Regions from separate parts of the Allobosea sp. ANAM02 genome, predicted to be linked through region 3. Evidence: predicted binding sites of a transcription regulator. Region 3 holds the regulator's gene; each other region holds the start of a gene.
What was found. The regulator PhoB, encoded in region 3, activates phosphate uptake and scavenging genes when phosphate is short. The targets are predictions, from matches to a motif close to TGTCATNNANCTGTCAT.

Region 1 (6,324 bases), 690 kb from region 3:
TCGCGTCGCCGAGCCCGCGCTTCGGCACGTTGACGATGCGCTCGAAGGCGAGATCGTCGGTGGCCGAGACCACGCAGCGCAGATAGGCGAGCGCATCGCGGATTTCGGCGCGCTCGTAAAAGCGCGGGCCGCCGATGACGCGATAAGGCACGCCGGCCTGGACGAAGCGCTCCTCGATCTCGCGCATCTGGGCGGAGATGCGCACGAGCACCGCGACCTCGGCGAGGTTGTGCTTGTTCGCCTGCATCGCCTCGATCTCGTCGGAGATCAGGCGGGCCTCCTCCTGGCTGTCCCAGGCGCCGGTGATGGTGACCTTCTCGCCGAGCGCGTCCTCGGTGCGCAAGGTCTTGCCGAGGCGGCCCTCGTTGCGGGCGATCAGCTTGGAGGCGGTGGCGAGGATATGGCCGGTCGAACGGTAGTTGCGCTCCAGCCGGATCACGGTCGCGCCGGGGAAATCGTGCTCGAAGCGCAGGATGTTGTCGACCTCGGCGCCGCGCCAGCCATAGATCGACTGATCGTCGTCGCCGACGCAGCAGATGTTGCGGCGGCCCTGGGCCAGCAGGCGCAGCCAGAGATACTGCGCCGTGTTGGTGTCCTGGTACTCGTCGACGAGGATGTAGCGGAAGCGGTCGTGATAGGTCTGGAGCACGTCCGGATAGTCGCGGAACAGCGTCAGGCAGTGCAGCAGGAGATCGCCGAAATCGACGGCGTTCAGCGCCGTCAGGCGCTCCTGATAGGCGGCGTAGAGCTTGCCGCCCTTGCCATTGGCGAAGACGGCGGCCTCGCCATGCGGCACGTCCTTGGGCGCCAGGCCGCGGTTCTTCCAGCTATCGATGAAGCCGGCCAGCATGCGGCCGGGCCAGCGCTTCTCGTCGATGCCCTCGGCCTGGATCACCTGCTTCATCAGGCGGATCTGGTCGTCGGTGTCGAGGATGGTGAAGTCGCTGCGCAGGTCGAGCAGTTCGGCATGACGGCGCAGCAGCTTGGCCGAGATCGAATGGAAGGTGCCGAGCCAGGGCATGCCCTCGGCGACCGGGCCGACGAGATGGGCGACGCGCTCCTTCATCTCGCGCGCCGCCTTGTTGGTGAAGGTGACGGCGAGGATTTGGGACGGGTAGGCACGGCTGGTCGAGATCAAGTGACCGATGCGGGTGGTGAGCACGCGGGTCTTGCCGGTGCCGGCGCCCGCCAGCACCAGAACCGGGCCTTCCGTCGCCTCGACCGCCTGGCGCTGCTCCGGGTTCAGCCCCGCGAGATAGCCGGCCGCCGGCTGCGCGGCTGCGCGCGCGGCGAGGCCGCCGGGGCGCGGCGGGGGAGCGGAAAAGGGGTCTGCGTCGGACAAGGGTGTGCGCTGCTCGTGCGTGATTCGTTCTGGTGGCAATATAGGGTGACAGGAGCCGAATTGCGCCCCCTTCTCGGAAAGCTTGATGGTGTCATCCCGGGCGGAGCGAAGCGCAGACCCGGGATCCATGCCTGAGCGCCGCCGATGCAGGTTCAGGCATGGATCCCGGATCGGCGCCGCTTCGCGGCTTGTCCGGGATGACGGCGCAGAAGGATCGGAGGATTGGCAATGGTGGATCATGCAACCCGGCCCGACTGGGAAATCATCAACCAGGTGCCGGTGCTGGCCGGCTACGACGCCTTCGCCGCCGATCCGGTGCTGCCGGGGATCGTCGCGGCCTTCGGCGCCGATTGGGCGCGCGAGCGGCTGCATGAGGCGGGGCGGACGGTGGGCTCGGCTGATGTGCAGGAGCTGGCCTGGCTCGCCAACCGCTACTCGCCCGAGCTGAAGGCCTTCGACCGCTTCGGCAACCGCATCGACGAGATCGCCTTTCACCCGGCCTGGCACGAGCTGATGGGGCTCGCGATCGGGCAGGAGACGCATGCGCTCGCCTGGAACCGGCCGGAGCCCGGGGCGCAGGTGGCGCGCGCTGCCCTGCAATATCTCTGGTACGGCGCTGAAAGCGGCATCTGCTGCCCGATCAGCATGACCTATGCCGCCGTGCCGGTGCTGAAGCAGGACGCCGCGCTGTGGGAGCAGTGGGGCAAGCTCATCACGTCCGATTGTTACGATCCGCAGCAGGGGCCGGCGCATCTCAAGACGGGCGCGACCGTCGGCACCGCGATGACCGAGACGCAAGGTGGCTCGGACCTGCGCCAGACCCAGACGACGGCCGAGGATAATCGCGACGGCACATGGTCGCTGCACGGGCGGAAATGGTTCTTCTCGGTGCCGCATTCCGACGTCTTCCTGACGCTGGCACGGACGGGCGAGGGCATTTCCTGCTTCGCCGTGCCGGGCTGGCTGCCGGATGGTTCGCGCAACGGCGTCGCGATCCAGCGCTTGAAGGACAAGATCGGCAATCGCTCGAATGCCTCCTCGGAAGTCGAATTCAGGGGAGCGATCGGCCATCTGATCGGTGAGCCGGGCCGCGGCATCCGCACGGGCCTGTCGATGAACCATAATTCGCGGCTCGATATCGCGGCGGCGTCATCCGGGTTGATGCGGATGGCGGTGTCGCTCGCGGCGCATCACGCCCAGCATCGTCGCGCCTTCCAGAAGGCGCTGATCGACCAGCCGATCATGCAGAACGTGCTGGCGGACCTAGCTATCGAGGCCGAGGCGGCGGCCTGGCTCGCCTTCCGGCTGTTCGCGGCGCTCGACCGGCAGGAGGCGTCGGAAAGCGAGCGCTCGCTGGCGCGGGTCGGGGCGCCGATCGCGAAATACTGGATCACGCGGCGGGCGCCGGCCGTCGTCACGGAGGCGCTGGAATGCCATGGCGGCAACGGCTTCATCGAGGAGAACCCGACGGCGCGGCTCTACAGGGAGGCGCCGCTCAACGCGATCTGGGAGGGCTCGGGCAACGTGATCTGCCTCGACGTGCTGCGCTCGCTGGCGCGCGAGGCAGTGGCGGTCGATGTGCTGCGGGCGGAGCTGATGGCGGCGGCGGGAGCTGACCGGCGCTACGATGCGGCGTTGAAGCGTCTGGAGGCGGAGTTGCCGGAGATGATGCGCAACGAGGGGCAGGCGCGGCGGTTGACGGAGCGGCTGGCGCTGATGCTGCAGGGTTCGCTGCTGCTGCGGAATGCGCCGGCTGCCGTGGCGCATGCGTTCATCGCGACCCGGCTGGATGGCGCATGGTCAGGGCAGTTCGGAGACCTGCCACCGGCGGTGGATGCGGCGGTGCTGGCGCGACGGGCTGTGCCGGTCGTGAGCCAGACTCGTTTAGCGCGGGGAACCCTCTCCCGTAGGGAGAGGGCAGGGTGAGGGGTAGTCCGCTGGACACTGTGGCCGTGACCTGACCGTTGCCGCCGTTGGCTTCGCGCCTCACTAGTCCGGGGCCCACACCTCACCCCTGCCCCTCTCCTTACAGGAGAGGGGTTCCCCGCGCCTTCTGGTTCAAGAGATGGTCGGGACAAGCCCGACCATGACGGCGGTGCGCGTTGCTACGCTTCCGGCTCGAAATTCATCGCCTCGCCGTTGATGCAGTAGCGCAGGCCGGTGGGCGGCGGGCCGTCCGGGAAGACATGGCCGAGATGGCCGCCGCAATTGGCGCAATGGACCTCGACGCGGAGCATGCCGTAGCTGCGATCCTCGGTGGTGCCGACCGCACCTTCCAGCGGCTGGTCGAAGCTCGGCCAGCCGGTGCCGCTCTCGAACTTCTTGCCGGACTTGAACAGCTTCTGGTCGCAGCCGGCGCAGGAGAAGGTGCCGGCGCGCTTCTCGTAGTTCAGCGCGCAGGAGCCGGCCCGCTCGGTGCCGTGGCCGCGCAGGATGCGATACTGCTCCGGCGTCAGGCGCGCGCGCCATTCGGCGTCGGTGAGCTGGAAGGGGAAGTTCTCCTCGTGCTTCTTCCCGGCTCCGAACATGCTCATCAGACCCATCGCGATCTCCTTCCTGGCGGCAGCGCCTCATCGGCTTTCGTGCCGCCAATATGGGGCTTCGCGCGCGAAATTTCAGCCCCGCTTGCCGCGGGTGCTTTCACGAGGCCGTGGTGACCGTCACCGGACCGTCACGCGACTCCTCTAGCAGCCCGGCCACCCGCACAGGGAGGAAAACCGGTGACGCAACAGGCGACGCAGACGGCGCGCGCGGCCCGCCGCATGACGAGCTCCGGCCTGGGACAGGCTGTCAGACGCAGCAAAAAACTGTCCAAGGCCGGAATGCTGGAATGGCTGTTCGCCCGCGCCTTCTCCGGACTGGTCTATCCGCAGATCTGGGAGGACCCGGTCGTCGACATGGCGGCGCTTGAACTCAAGGCCGGCGACCATGTCGTGGCGATCGCGTCGGGCTCCTGCAACATCCTCTCCTATCTCACGGCAGCGCCGATCCGGGTCAGCGCGGTCGATCTCAACGCCACCCATATCGCGCTCGGTCGGCTGAAGCTCGCGGCTCTGGCACGGATGGAGCGGCAGGAGGATTTCCTGCGCTTCTTCGGCCGGGCCAACGAGAGCGCCAATGTCGCACTCTACGATCGTGAGATCGCTCCGCACCTCGATGCCGTCTCGCGCGGCTACTGGGAGGGGCGGGGCCTGAACGGCCGGCGCCGGATCAATCTCTTCGCTAGGGGATTCCACCGCTACGGCCTGCTCGGCCGCTTCATCGGCACCGGACATGTGCTGGCGCGACTGCTCGGCGGCAATCCGAAGGCGATGCTGGCGGCGCGCGATCTGGCCGAGCAGCGGGCGCTCTACGACAGGCACCTCGCGCCGGTCTTCGAGCGCAGGCTGGTGCGCTGGCTGGTGCGCCAGCCGGCCTCGCTCTATGGGCTCGGCATTCCGCCGGCGCAATACAAGGCGCTGGCCGCCGATGGCGAGGACGGCATCCTGGGTGCCTTGAAGCTCCGGCTGGAGCGGCTGGCCTGCGGATTCGACCTGAAGGAGAATTATTTCGCCCAGCAGGCGTTTGGCCGGCGCTATGGCGAAGGGCCGGATGCGGCCTTCCCGCCCTATCTCCAGAAGCGACATTTCGCGGTGGTGAAGGAACGGGCTCCGAGCGTGTCCCATCGCCAGAGCGCGGTCACGTCCTTCCTCGAAGACCAGCCGGCCGAGAGCTGCGACGCCTATGTGCTGCTCGACGCGCAGGACTGGATGAACGACGCCGATCTCACGGCGCTGTGGTCGCAGATCACGCGCACCGCCCGGCCGGGGGCGCGGGTGATCTTCCGCACCGCCGCCGACGAGCGCCTGCTGCCGGGCCGGGTGCCGGCCGCGATCCTCGACCAATGGCATTACGAGGAAGAGAAGAGCCGCGCGCTCTGCCGGCGGGATCGCTCGGCGATCTATGGCGGCTTCCACCTCTATGTCCTGAAGGGGCAGGCGCGGTGAGTGCGGCCGAGGCGCCGGCCGGTTCCGCCGCCGGGCTGATGGACCGGATCTACCGGCACCAGCGCCATATCTACGATGCCAGCCGGAAGTTCTATCTGCTCGGTCGCGACCAGCTCATCGACGGCTTGCAGCCGCCGAAGGGCGGGAGCGTGCTGGAGATCGGCTGCGGCACCGGGCGCAACCTGATCCGCATCGCGCAGCATTATCCGGATTGCGCCTGCCATGGCCTCGACGTTTCCAGCGCAATGCTGGCGACGGCGCAGGGCTCTGTGGCGAAGGCCGGGCTTGAGGGGCGGATCGCGCTCGCGCAGGCCGATGCCACGGGTTTCGACTCCCAAGCTCTGTTCGGCCGCGCCGGTTTCGACCGGATCGTGATCTCCTATGCGCTTTCGATGATTCCGCCCTGGCAGGGCGTCGTCGCCGAGGCCCTGCGTCGGCTTAGGCCCGGCGGCTCGTTGCATATCGTCGATTTCGGCGATCAGGCCGGCTTGCCGGCGCCGTTCAAGGCGGCGCTGCTGCGCTGGCTCGCGCTGTTTCATGTCACGCCGCGCGAGGACCTGCCCGAGATCGTGCGAGCGATGTCTGAGGTCGCTGGGGCCGATTGCCGGGTCAGTGCGCCCTATCGCGGCTACGCCGTGCATGCGGTGGCGACGCGGCGCCGGGACACGGCATAGGGATGCGTCAGCCTTTTCCCGCATCGGCTTTGTCGGAAAGCCCCGTCACACGTTTCGGGCCGATGCTTTAGCGCTTATGCTCGTTGGCGATGGATGCCGCCGACGCCCCGCCCGACCATAGCCGCTTCGAAGCCCTGCGCGACCGGCTGCGCCAACTCTATCACGGCCGCTCGCCGACGGCTTTGCGCTTCCAGGCGGTGACGACGGTCGTCGACCTCCTGATCCTCGCCTTCTTCATCCTGACGCCGCTGCTCAGGGAAAATCCGGCCTTCCTCTGGATCGACTACTCCGTCGCTGTGGTCATGATCGCCGAAATCGCGGC
Region 2 (6,324 bases), 1.6 Mb from region 3:
AGGTTGGCCAACATGATCTGATCCAGCAACTGCTGATGCACGGTCGGGTTCAGGATCGGGGTCAACGCCTCGACGCGGCGGTCGAGATTGCGCGGCATCAGGTCAGCCGAGGAAATGTAGATCTTGGCCTTGGGGCCGGGCATGCCGTGGCCGGCGCCGAAGGCGTAGATGCGGGTATGCTCGAGGAAGCGGCCGATGATCGACTTGACGCGGATGTTCTCCGAGAGACCCGGTACGCCCGGACGCAGGCAGCAGATGCCGCGCACGACGAAATCGATCTCGACGCCGGCCTGGCTGGCGTCATAGAGCGCATCGATGATCTCGGGGTCGACGAGCGAGTTGCACTTGCCCCAGATCGCGCCCTTGCGACCGGCCTTCACATGGGCGACCTCCTCGGCGATGTCGGCAAGCAGGCGCTGCTTCAGGCTGGTCGGCGAGACCGCCATGCGCTCCAGCCCGGCCGGCTCGGCATAGCCCGTGATGAAGTTGAAGATGCGCGCGACATCCTGCGCGATCACCGGATCGGCCGTGAAGAAGGAGACGTCGGTATAGATGCGCGCCGTGATCGGGTGGTAGTTGCCGGTCGCGATATGGCAGTAGCTGACGAGCTGGCCGGCCTCGCGGCGCACGACCAATGACAGCTTGGCATGGGTCTTGAGCTCGATGAAGCCGTAGACGACCTGGACTCCGGCGCGCTCCATCTCCTTGGCCCAGCGGATATTCGCCTCTTCGTCGAAGCGGGCCTTGAGTTCGACCAGCGCGGTGACCGACTTGCCGGCCTCGGCCGCCTCGGTCAACGCCTTGACGATCGGCGAATTGGCCGAGGTGCGGTAGAGCGTCTGCTTGATCGCGACGACATTGGGGTCGCGTGCCGCCTGCTGCAGGAACTGAACGACGACGTCGAAGCTCTCATAGGGGTGATGGACGAGCAGGTCCTTCTGGCGGATTGCGGCGAAGCAGTCGCCGCCATGCTCGCGGATGCGCTCGGGGAAGCGGGCGTTGTAGGGCTTGAACTTGAGGTCCGGCCGGTCGGTCCCGACGAGCTGCGAGAGCTCGTTCAGGCCGATCATGCCGTTGACCTCGACGACCTCGTCGCTGTCCACCTTAAGCTCGCGCACGATCATCCGGCGCAGATGGTCGGGCATGCCGGTCGAAAGTTCGAGCCGGATGACGACGCCGAGCCGGCGCTGCTTGAGCATGGTCTCGAAGACGCGGACGAGATCCTCCGCCTCCTCCTCGATATCGAGATCGGAGTCGCGGATGATGCGGAATGAACCGGCACCTTTCACCTCGTATCCGGGGAAGAGCTTGCTGATGAACAGCGAGACCGCGTCGTCGAGCGCGATGAAGCGATGCAGCCCTTCGCGCGCCAGATCCGGCAATTCGACGAAGCGGTCGATCTTGGTGGGCACGCGGATCAGCGCGTCGAGCTGGCGCCCGTCGCTCTTGCGCTCCAACGCCAGCGCGATGGTGAAGCCGAGATTCGGGATGAAGGGGAAAGGATGGGCCGGGTCGATCGCCAGCGGCGTCAGCACCGGAAAGATGTAGTTGAGGAAGTAGTCCTCAAGCCAGATCCGATCCTGCGGGCCGATATCGGCCGGCTGCAGCAAGTGGATGCGGTTCTCGTGCAACTCGTGGCGAAGTTCCGCCCAGCGCGCCTGCTGGTCGGCGGTCAGCGCCGCGACCGCCTCGCCGATGGCGACGAGCTGGCCGGCCGGCGTCAGGCCGTCCTGGCTGCGCGTGACGACGCCGGCCTTGAGCTGCTCACGCAGGCCGGAGACGCGGACCATGAAGAACTCGTCGAGATTGTTGGCGGAGATCGAGAGGAAGCGGAGCTGCTCCAGCAGCGGGTGGCTGCGATTCGAGGCTTCCTCCATGACGCGCCGGTTGAACTGGAGCCAGGAGAGCTCGCGGTTCATGAAGCGCTCCGGCTGCTGGCGCAGGGGCGCCGCATCGGCCTCGCTGGACAGCTTCTCCGGCTCGTCGATCACGGTGTCGAGGGTCATGCGCTTGGCTCGCGTCCTGGTCGTCTTTCCGCTCATGCTGCCGTTGAAGCCATTCTAGTGCGACGGTTCGATGACAAGCGACATGATTTGAAGCATGAGGCTTGCGCAGAGACGGCCGGGCTCAACCCGCCTCGCCCGGAAACAGTTCCGCCAGCGCCTCCTGCACCAGCGGCCGCGTCACCCGCCGGCCGCGTTCCAGCGCGAGCCGGTCGAGCCGATCGACAACCTGACGCGCGGCGGCAAAGGAGCGCTCCATCCGCATGGCGAGTGCGTCGATCACGGCAATGTCGACCACGAGCTGGCGGTCGATGAAGAGCTTGACCAATAGCGCCCGCAGCAGGCCGTCATCCGGCGGCTCGATCGTGGCGGCCGGCGCCAGCCGGAGACGCGAGAGCAGGTCCGGCACGCTCAGGCCCCAGAGATCGGGCGCGCTGCGCGCCGTCAGCAGCAGGAAGCCGCCCCGCGCCTTGATCGCGTTCATCAGGTGGAACAGCGCGCGCTCGTCGAGGGCGCCGGCATCGCAATCCTCGATCACCAATGCGCCGCCGGAAACGAGATGCGGCACCTGTGCCTCGCTCAATTCCTTCGCGGGGATCGTCCAGGCATGGGCGGCACGCGCCCAGATCGCCGCGAGATGGGTCTTGCCGGCGCCTTCCGGCCCGGTCAGGCGCAGCCAAGCCTCCGGCCAGGCCGGCCAGCGCTCGATCAGGCCATAGGCCGCCTCGTTGGAGGCGCCGACCAGGAAATCCTCGACGCCATGGCGGCTGTCGACCGGCAGGTCGAAGGCAAGCTGGCGCGGGCGCGGTGGAATGTCGGACATGAGGAACTCAGGCGTCGGCGTCGATACGCGCCTTCGCCGCCGCCGCGCGGGTGGCATCGCCGCCGTGATAGAGGTTGCTGGCGAGGTATTGCCGCAAGGCGAAGCGGCAGAGCACGCCGATGACGGCCGCGAGCGGCACGGCCAGCAGCAGGCCGACGAAGCCGAACAGCGAGCCGAAGGCGAGCAGCGCGAACATCAGCCAGACCGGGTGCACGCCAATGGAATCGCCGACGAACTTGGGCTGGAAGATGTTTCCCTCCAGGAACTGCCCGGCGAGGAAGACCCCGAGCGTCGCCAGCGGCCAGGTCCAGTCCGGCCAGAACTGCACCGTGGCGACACCGACCGAGAGCACCAGACCGGTGAGCGAGCCGACATAGGGGATGAAGGAGAGGAAGCCCGAAATGATGCCGATCAGCGCGCCGAAATTGACGCCGATCACGCTCAGGCCGATGGCGTAGAAGCCGCCGAGCAGCACGCAGACCAGCGCCTGCCCGCGCAGGAAGCCCGCGATCGCCATGTCCATCTCGTGCAGCAGGCCGCGGATCGTGTCGCGATGATCGAGCGGCAGCCAGCTGTCGACGGTCGCGACCATGCGGTCCCAGTCAACCAGCAGGTAGAAGGCGATGACCGGCGTCAGCACCAGGAGCGAGAATACGCCGACGATGGCGGTTCCGCCGCTCCAGAGCGATTGCAGCAGGCCGCCGATCCATTTCATGCCGTCGCCGACGAGGTTGCCGAGCGAATTCTGCGCCTCCTTGGTCAGCTCCGTTCCGCCGAAACGCTCGAGCCAGGGCGCCCCCTTCTCCAGCACCAGCGCCTGCAGCTTGGCGGCATCGCCCGGCAAGCGGGCGACGAGGCCGGCAAGCTGCTGGCCGAGCAAAGGCGCGAGCAGCACCAGCCCCAGCACGAAGATGAGCAGGAACACGACGAGGATGACGATCGTCGCCGCCAGCCGGTTCATGCCCATGCGCTCCAGCCGGTCGGCCAGCGGATCGAGCAGGTAGGCCAGGGCCAGCGCCGCGATGAAGGGCAGCAGCACGTCGCGCAGCACGACGAGAAACAGGACGAATATCAGAAGGGACCCGACCCAGAAGCCGATCTGGCGCTGCAACGTCATCGATCAGCCTCTCTCGCGTATCACGGCCAGCGGGATATGTCAGATGTGCATCGTAGCCCGCAGTTCCAAGCCGTTCGGCCGGATCAAGCCCCGTCAACCTGCCATGTGGCGCAGCCAGAAGGCGAGATAGGCGGTCATCGAGGCGACCGTCAACAGAGCGACCAGGAGTTCACAGGCGAGCGCCAGCGAGCCGAGCTCGATGCCGAAGGCACGCGAGCCCAGTGCCAGCGCGGCGAAGCCGATCTGCGCCGCCGTATTGAGCTTGCTGACGACGATGGGCGCGATCGTCAGCGGCTTGTCGAGCAGCCAGGACAGGATCACCGCCGCCACGATCATGAGATCGCGCGCGACCACGAGCGCGACGAGCCAGACCGGGATCGCCCCGACCACGGCGAGCGTGATGTAGATCGAGACGATCAGCGCCTTGTCTGCGACCGGATCGAGCCAGGCCCCCAGCTCGCTCGCCATGCCGCAGCGCTTGGCGAGGAAGCCGTCGACCGCATCCGAGATGCCGGCGACGACGAAGAGAATGAAGGCCGCCTGCCAGTTCGCGCCAGCGATCATGACGATGACCAGCGGCACCAGGAAAACGCGGCCGATGGTGATCAGATTGGGGATCGTCATGGCGGGAGCTTTGCCCAATGCGCGATACGACGCCAGAGGCTCGTGCGCGTCACGTCACTTTTCCGCGCGGTCACCCCGAACAAGCCGTCCATAAGGCGCCGATCCGGGATCCATGCCAGAACCTTCATCGGAAACGCTCCGGCATGGATCCCGGGTCTCCCTCCGGTCGCCCGGGATGACGCGGGTTGGTCTGTGAGAAACCAACAATGCGCCCGCATATGCCTTGCCAGCGCGGGCGCGCTTGCCTATCGCTCGCGCGAGCAGAAGGAAGGCGACACGCAATGAGCAAGCCCGGCGCAAACGGACTGACCTATGCGCAGGCGGGCGTCGATATCGACGCCGGCAACGCCATGGTCGACGAGATCAAGCCGCTGGTGCGTGCGACGCGCCGGCCGGGCGCGGACGCCGAGATCGGCGGGTTCGGCGGCTTGTTCGACCTCAAGGCCGCCGGCTTCAGCGACCCGATCCTGGTTGCGGCCAATGACGGCGTCGGCACAAAGGTGAAGATCGCGATCGAGAGCGGGCTGCATTCGACGATCGGCATCGACCTCGTCGCGATGTGCGTCAACGACCTGATCGTGCAGGGCGCCGAGCCGCTGCTCTTCCTCGACTATTACGCCACCGGCAAGCTCGATCCGAAGGTCGGTGTCGAGATCGTGCGCGGCATCGCCGATGGCTGCCGGCAGGCCGGCTGCGCCCTGATCGGCGGCGAGACCGCCGAGATGCCCGGCATGTATGCCGAGAAGGATTACGACCTCGCCGGCTTCGCGGTCGGCGCGGCCGAGCGCGGCACGCTCCTGCCGCGCGAGGACCTGAAGCCGGGCGACGTGGTGTTCGGCCTGCCCTCCTCCGGAGTCCATTCGAACGGCTATTCGCTCGTCCGCCGCATCGTGGCGCTCAGCGGCCTCGGCTGGCAGGCGCCCGCCCCCTTCGCGCCGGACAGGAGCCTTGCCGAAGCGTTGCTGGAGCCGACCCGCATCTATGTGAAGCCGCTCCTGCAGGCGCTGAAAGCGACCGACGGCATCAAGGCCCTGGCGCATATCACCGGCGGCGGCTTCCCCGACAATATTCCGCGCGTGCTGCCGGAGGGGCTCGGCGTCGCGCTCGACCTGGTTTCGATCCCGGTTCCGGCGGTCTTCGGCTGGCTCGCCAGGGTCGGCGGTGTCGCCGAGCGTGAGATGCTGCGCACCTTCAACTGCGGCATCGGCATGATCGTCGCAGCGCAGGCGAACAAGGCGGATGAAGTCCTCGCCGCGCTGAAGGCGGCCGGCGAGGCGCCGGTGAAGCTCGGCGAGATCGTCCCCGTCGTTGCCGGCGAGGAGCAGGTCGGCTATCGCGGCAAGCTCTCGCTGTGAGCGCCGCCCCTCCCCGCAAGCGCGTCGGGGTGCTGATCTCCGGGCGCGGCTCCAACATGGTCTCGCTGGCTGAGGCCGCGCAGGCGCCGGCCTATCCGGCCGAGATCGCGCTGGTCATCTCGAACATCCCCGATGTCGCCGGGCTCGATCGCGCACGCGATTTCGGCATCGCCACCGCGACGGTCGATCACCGCTCTTTCGGCAAGGACCGCGAGGCCTTCGAGCGCGCGGTCGATGAAGTGCTGCGGATCAACCAGATCGACCTCATCGTGCTCGCCGGCTTCATGCGCATCCTGACGCCCTGGTTCGTGGCGCGCTGGGAAGGGCGGATGATCAACATCCACCCCTCGCTGCTGCCCTTGTTCAAGGGTACGCATACGCATCGGCAGGCTCTGGAGGCCG
Region 3 (6,324 bases):
AGGCGGCATCGAGCGCGACCTTGGCCTTCTCGTCGGCCGGGACATGATAGACCGGTGCGCCGCCCAGCTTCTCCAGCCGGAAATCGGCGCGCGCATCGAGCTTCAGCACCTCGACCCTGGTCTGCAGCAATTCGATGAAGGGCAGGAACAGCGCCCGGTTGAGCCCGCCATCGTAGAGCCGCGACGGCTCGACATTCGAGGTCGCGACCACCACCACGCCGGCCGCGAACAGCGCCGTGAACAGCCGGCCGAGGATCATCGCATCGGCGATGTCGGTGACGGTGAATTCATCGAAGCAGAGCAGATAGGCTTCTTCCGCCAGCTCGGCGGCCACCGGTGCGATCGGATCGGCATCCTTGACCTCGCCGCTCTTGATCTTCTGGCGATAGGCGTTGATGCGGCCATGCACGTCGGCGAGGAACTCGTGGAAATGCACGCGGCGCTTGCGCTTCACCGGCGCGGCTTCGAAGAACATGTCCATCAGCATGGTCTTGCCGCGGCCGACCGAGCCCCAGACATAGAGCCCCTTCGGCGCCGCCGCCGCGTCCGGTTTCTTGCCGAAGAGCCAGCCCAGCGCGCTGCCCTTGCGGGCGAGCCGGCGGGCGGCGAGCGTCTCGGTCAGTCCTTGGAGCTTCCTGACCACGGCGACCTGCGCGGGATCGCGCTCGATGGCGCCCGCCTCGACGAGGGCGGCGTAACGGTCGGTGATCGAGGCTGACATAAGGGCGGGCGCTGGCGATCCGAGAGAGACCTGACCGGGTTACGGCAGCCCTGCCCGCATCGCAAGCCCACAGGTCGTTTCGGGCGAAGCCGCGTCATCCCCCGAGTGTGGCGAGGAAGTCGCGCGTGCGCGCCTGCTTCGGCGCGGCGATGAGCTCCTCCGGCCGCCCCCGTTCGACGATCTCACCCGTGTCCATGAAGGCGACATCATCGGCGACCTCCCGCACGAAGCCGATGTCATGTGTCGCCACGATCAGGGTCAGTCCCGAACCGACAAAATTCCGCATCATGGCGAGAACCTCGCCCGCCTCCTCCGGATCGAGCCCCGCCGTCGGCTCGTCAAGCAGCATCAATCGCGGCTTCGCCGCCAGCGCCCGCGCGATGGCAAGGCGCTGCCGCGCTCCGCCCGAAAGCTCGCTCGGATAGGAATCGCGCCTGTCGGCCAGCCCGACCCGCTCCAGAGCCGCCATCGCCTCCACGACGGTGTCCCGGCGCGACCGTCTCAGCAGCGCGAGCGGCCCCTCGAGGATGTGCTGCAAGGCGGTCATGTGATCGAACAGCTCGGGGGGCTGCGGGACCGTGCCGATGACATGGCGCGTACCCGCGCCCTCCCGTCCGATCAGCTCCCCATCGATCGTGATCGTCCCCTCGTCGACGGCCTCGCTCCCGCCGATGCAGCGCAGCAGCGTCGACTTGCCGGCGCCAGCCGGCCCGATGAAGCACTGGACCATGCCCGGCCCGATCGCGAGCGAGACGTCGCGCAGCGCCTGCACAGCGCGGAAGCGCTTGCTGGCATGGGCGATGGCGACGGCCGCGCCTGCCTTCGTGATCTGCGCCGCACCCAAGCCGCGTCCTCCGTGAATATCATCGGAGGCCATATCGCCCGATCCGCGGCAAGACCAGCCCGGCGAAACCTCCCCCTAGCCCACGCGTTTGCGCTTTAGGAGGACCAGCCATGCTCACTATTCTGCCCGCGCCTGACCATGTCGCCGCCTATCGCCTGTCGCAAACGCTGACCGGCGAGGATCTCGACGCGATCATGGCCGATATCGATGCCCGGCTCGCCCGCCACGAGAAGCTCGGCATCCTCGCCGACATGACCGACTTCACCGACATGACGCTGGCCGCCGCCTGGAAGGATGCGCGCTACAGCCTCGGCAAGCTCTGGGAACTCAAACGCTTTCCGAAGGAAGCGGTGATCACAGACAGGGGCTGGCTCGCCGGCTTCGTCGATCTGCTCGACCCGGCGATCCCCTTCGTCAAGGTTCGCGCCTTCAAGCCGGAGGACTACGAGAAGGCGCTGAGCTGGGTCGGCGATATTGAGGGCGGGCCCGACGCTTGAGGCTTACGCGGCACCGCCCCGCGCGAAGGTCTCGTCGAAGGCATAGCCAGCGCCGCGCACCGTCCGCAGCGGATCCTTGGCGTCGCCCGGCGTGATCGCCTTGCGCAGGCGCCCGACATGGACGTCGACGGTCCGCTCGTCGATATAGACGTCGCGGCCCCAGACCGCGTCGAGGAGCTGGGCGCGCGAATAGACCCGGCCCGGCGCCTGCATGAGGAACTCCAGCAACCGGAACTCGGTCGGCCCAAGATGGAGTTCGCTGCCCGCGCGGCGAACACGTCGCGTCGTGCGGTCGAGTTCGAGGTCGCCGGCCGCGAGCAGCCCGGCGACATGGCCGGGCTTGGCCCGGCGCAACAGCGCCTGGATACGCGCGATCAATTCCGGCAGCGAGAACGGCTTCACGACATAGTCGTCGGCGCCGGTGGCGAGCCCGCGCACACGCTCGGTCTCCTCGCCGCGCGCCGTCAGCATGATGATCGGCACGCGCTCGGTATCGCGCCGCGAGCGCAAGCGCCGGCAAAGCTCGATGCCGGACAGGCCCGGCAGCATCCAGTCGAGCAGGACGAGATCGGGGGTGTGATCGCGCAGGTGCAATTCCGCATCGTCCCCGCGCGCGACGCTGTCCACCTCGAAGCCCTCGGCCTCGAGATTGTAGCGCAGCAGCAGGGTGAGCGGCTCCTCGTCCTCGACGATCAAGATGCGTGCGGCCATGCTTCTTTTTCCGTCCGTCATTCGAGCCTGCCGTCATGCTCGCCCCTGTGGCGAGCATCCACGTCTTGAACGGCACCTGCCGGGACGAAGACGTTGATGGTCGGGACAAGCCCGACAATGACGGAAAGGCTACGGCACTTCGTGTTCGTTCAGTTCCCCGTCACCGTTTCGACCTCGATATTGGTCGTGTCGAGTTTCGGCCGATTCACGTCGAGGGAATCGCCGGTGACGAGGTAATGGATGGTCTCGGCGATATTGGTGGTGTGGTCGCCGATGCGCTCGATATTCTTGGCGCAGAACAGCAGATGCGTGCAGAAGGTGATGTTGCGCGGATCTTCCATCATATAGGTCAGGAGTTCGCGGAACAGCGAGGTGTAGAGCGCGTCGATCTCGTCGTCGCGGCGCCAGACCTCGAGCGCCTTCTGCTCGTTGGTCGCGGCATAGGCGTCGAGCACGTCCTTGAGCTGGGCCTGCACGAGGCGGCTGATATGCTCGAGCCCGACGACCGCGCGATGCGGCGGCTGGAACTGCCCGGCGATGGCGACGGCGCGCTTGGCGATGTTCTTGGCGAGATCGCCGACGCGCTCGATATCGGAGGCGAGGCGGATCGCCGAGATCAATTCGCGCAGGTCCTGCGCCAGCGGCTGGCGCCGGGCGATGGTGAGCACGGCCTTCTCCTCGACCTCGCGCTGGAGATTGTCGAGGCGCTGGTCGGCCGAGATGATCTTCTGGGCGAGCGCGGTGTCGCGGCGGACGAGCGCGACCGTGGAATCGCCCAGCATGCGTTCGGCCATGCCGCCCATTTCGGCGAGGCTGCGGCGAATGCCTTCGAGATCGGCGTCGTAGGAGCGGACGATGTGGTCGGTCATAGGGGTGTCCTCCGGCGCATCGGCCCGAAAAGTGGAAACCAGTTTTCGGGTAAGCCGATGCGAAACAAAATTGCCGCTTAGCCGAAACGGCCGGTGACGTAGTCCTGGGTCTGCTTCTTGGCGGGGTTCATGAAGATCGTGTTGGTCGGCGCAAACTCGATGACCTCGCCGAGATACATGAAGGCCGTGTACTGCGAGATGCGCGCCGCCTGCTGCATGTTGTGCGTGACGATGGCGATGGTGAAGTCGCTCTTGAGCTGCTCCAGCAGGTCCTCGATCTTGCCGGTCGAGATCGGGTCGAGCGCCGAGGTCGGCTCGTCGAACAGGATCACCTCCGGCTTCTGCGCGATGGTGCGCGCGATGCACAGGCGCTGCTGCTGGCCGCCGGAGAGGCCCATGCCGGAGCTCTTCAGCTTGTCCTTGACCTCGTCCCAGAGCGCGGCGCGGCGCAGCGCGCCCTCGACGCGGTCGTCGAGCTCGGATTTCGGCGGCTTCTCGTAGAGGCGGATACCGAAGGCGACGTTGTCGTAGATCGACATCGGGAACGGCGTCGGCTTCTGGAAGACCATGCCGACGCGCGAGCGCAGCTCGTTCACGTCGACATCCTTGCCGATGATGTTGCGGCCGTCGAGCATGATCTCGCCTTCGGCGCGCTGCTCCGGATAGAGCGAGTAGATGCGGTTGAAGATGCGCAGCAGGGTGGACTTGCCGCAGCCCGACGGGCCGATCAGCGCCGTGACATGCCGGTCGCGGAAGTCGAGATTGATGTTCTTCAGCGCCTTGTGCTCGCCGTAGTAGAAATCGAGGTTCTTCACCGCGATCCGGACGGGCGCCTCGGCATCGAGCGACTGGGGGGAGAGTTCAAGGGTCGAAAGCATCGACTTAGGTCCTCAAGGTCGGTCGCGACCGGGTTGGTTTCAGGCTCACTTGCTGCCGGCGACGATACGCCGGGCAACGATCGAGAGCACGAGGATCGAAACGGTGATGATCAGCGAGCCGGCCCAGGCGAGCTGCTGCCAGTTCTCGTAGGGGGCGGAGGCGAACTGGTAGATCGTCACCGGCAGGTTGGAGACGCCGCCGACCAGCGTCGGCGAGAACCAGAAATTATTGTTGAGCGCGGTGAAGAGCAGAGGCGCGGTCTCGCCGGCGATGCGGGCGAGAGCCAGCAGGATGCCGGTGACCATGCCGGCCTTGGCGGCGCGCCAGGTCACGCCAGTGATCACGACGGAGGGCGGTGCGCCCAGCGCCGCACCCGCCTCGCGCAGATGGCCGGGGACGAGGTTCAGCATGTCCTCGGTGGTGCGCACGATGACCGGGATCGCGATGATGCCGAGCGCGACGCCGCCAGCCCAGCCGGAATAGCCGCGGAACGGCTCGACCAGGATGACGTAGACGAACAGGCCGATCAGGATCGAGGGCGCCGAGAGCAGGATGTCGTTGATGAAGCGGATCAGGTTGGCGAGCTGCGAGCCGCGGCCGTATTCCGCCAGCCAGGTGCCGGCCAGCACGCCGATCGGCGTAGCGATCGCGATGCCGAGGAAGGTCAGTACGAAGGAGCCGACGATGGCGTTGGCGATACCGCCGCCTTCGGAGCCGGGGCCGGGCGTGACCGCCGTGAAGGTCGCGACGGAGAGCCCGCCGATGCCCTTCACCACGAGCATGCCGAGGATCCAGAACAGCACGAAGATGGCGATGAAGGTGAAGCCGGTGGCGACGATCTTCATCAGCCGGTCGGCGGTGCGGCGCGACTGGCGCACGCGCCCCCAGGGCTGGTGCGGCAACTCGCGGGGAGAGGTCGTCATGGTCATGGGGTTGAGCCTCAGTAGCGCTTGACGCGGGCGACCAGCAGTCGCGCGATGACGAGGACGACGAAGGTGACGAAGAACAGGATGCAGCCGAGCGCGATCAGCGCGTTGAGCTGCAGTCCCAGCGCCTCGTTGAACTCGTTGGCGATACGCGAGGCGATGGTCGAGCCGGGATCGAGGATCGAGGCCGAGAGCCGGTTGGCGTTGCCGACCACGAAGGTGACGGCCATCGTCTCGCCGAGCGCGCGGCCCAGGCCCAGCATGATCGCACCGATGATCGAGACGCCGGCCTGCGGCACCAGCACATGGCGCACGACCTCCCAGGTCGTGGCGCCGATGCCGTAGGCGCTCTCGCGCAGCACCGATGGGATCTGCTCCAGCATGTCGCGCGTGATCGAGGCGATGAAGGGCACGATCATGAAGGCGAGGATGATGCCGGCGGTGAAGATGCCGAGACCCGAGGGCGAGCGCGAGTAGAGCACCGTGCCGACGATCGGCATGCCCTCGACGATGTTCGAGAGCGGGATCTGCACATAGGCCGCGAAGAGCGGCACGAAGACGAACAGGCCCCACATGCCGTAGATGATCGAGGGCACGGCCGCGAGCAGCTCGATCGCGGTCGCGACCGGCTTCTTGAACCAGGCCGGCGCGAGCTGGGTCAGGTAGACCGCGATGCCCAGCGAGAGCGGCACGCCGATCACCAGGGCGATCAGCGCCGTCGAGAGCGTGCCGACGATCGCCGGCCAGGCGCCGTACTGCTCGTTCTGGGTATCCCAGACGCTGGAGGTGATGAAACCGAGACCGAACTCGCGAAAGGCCGGCCAGCCACCGATGACCATCGAGGCCATGATGCCGGCGAGCAGCACCAGCACCAGCA

Region 1: a site for PhoB is predicted at 4,001-4,017, ahead of OCUBac02_RS09795 (BtaA family protein). Genes of this name have one in related genera too.
Region 2: a site for PhoB is predicted at 2,066-2,082, ahead of OCUBac02_RS14290 (RNA degradosome polyphosphate kinase). Genes of this name have one in related genera too.

The regions. Positions count from the first base shown of each region.
Region 1 covers NZ_AP022848.1:2,037,699-2,044,022, forward strand. Annotated here, with positions in the region: gene OCUBac02_RS09780 (ATP-dependent helicase) at 1-1,342, opposite strand, end outside; gene OCUBac02_RS09785 (acyl-CoA dehydrogenase family protein) at 1,571-3,268, shown strand; gene msrB (peptide-methionine (R)-S-oxide reductase MsrB) at 3,448-3,876, opposite strand; gene OCUBac02_RS09795 (BtaA family protein) at 4,063-5,328, shown strand; gene OCUBac02_RS09800 (class I SAM-dependent methyltransferase) at 5,325-6,002, shown strand; gene OCUBac02_RS09805 (potassium channel family protein) at 6,092-6,324, shown strand, end outside.
Region 2 covers NZ_AP022848.1:2,966,255-2,972,578, forward strand. Annotated here, with positions in the region: gene OCUBac02_RS14290 (RNA degradosome polyphosphate kinase) at 1-2,006, opposite strand, end outside; gene OCUBac02_RS14295 (P-loop NTPase family protein) at 2,128-2,826, opposite strand; gene OCUBac02_RS14300 (AI-2E family transporter) at 2,834-3,943, opposite strand; gene OCUBac02_RS14305 (CDP-alcohol phosphatidyltransferase family protein) at 4,037-4,567, opposite strand; gene purM (phosphoribosylformylglycinamidine cyclo-ligase) at 4,849-5,922, shown strand; gene purN (phosphoribosylglycinamide formyltransferase) at 5,919-6,324, shown strand, end outside.
Region 3 covers NZ_AP022848.1:1,349,880-1,356,203, reverse strand. Annotated here, with positions in the region: gene zapE (cell division protein ZapE) at 1-721, opposite strand, end outside; gene OCUBac02_RS06535 (amino acid ABC transporter ATP-binding protein) at 816-1,565, opposite strand; gene OCUBac02_RS06530 (SpoIIAA family protein) at 1,676-2,062, shown strand; gene phoB (phosphate regulon transcriptional regulator PhoB) at 2,066-2,773, opposite strand; gene phoU (phosphate signaling complex protein PhoU) at 2,923-3,642, opposite strand; gene pstB (phosphate ABC transporter ATP-binding protein PstB) at 3,720-4,520, opposite strand; gene pstA (phosphate ABC transporter permease PstA) at 4,566-5,450, opposite strand; gene pstC (phosphate ABC transporter permease subunit PstC) at 5,462-6,324, opposite strand, start outside.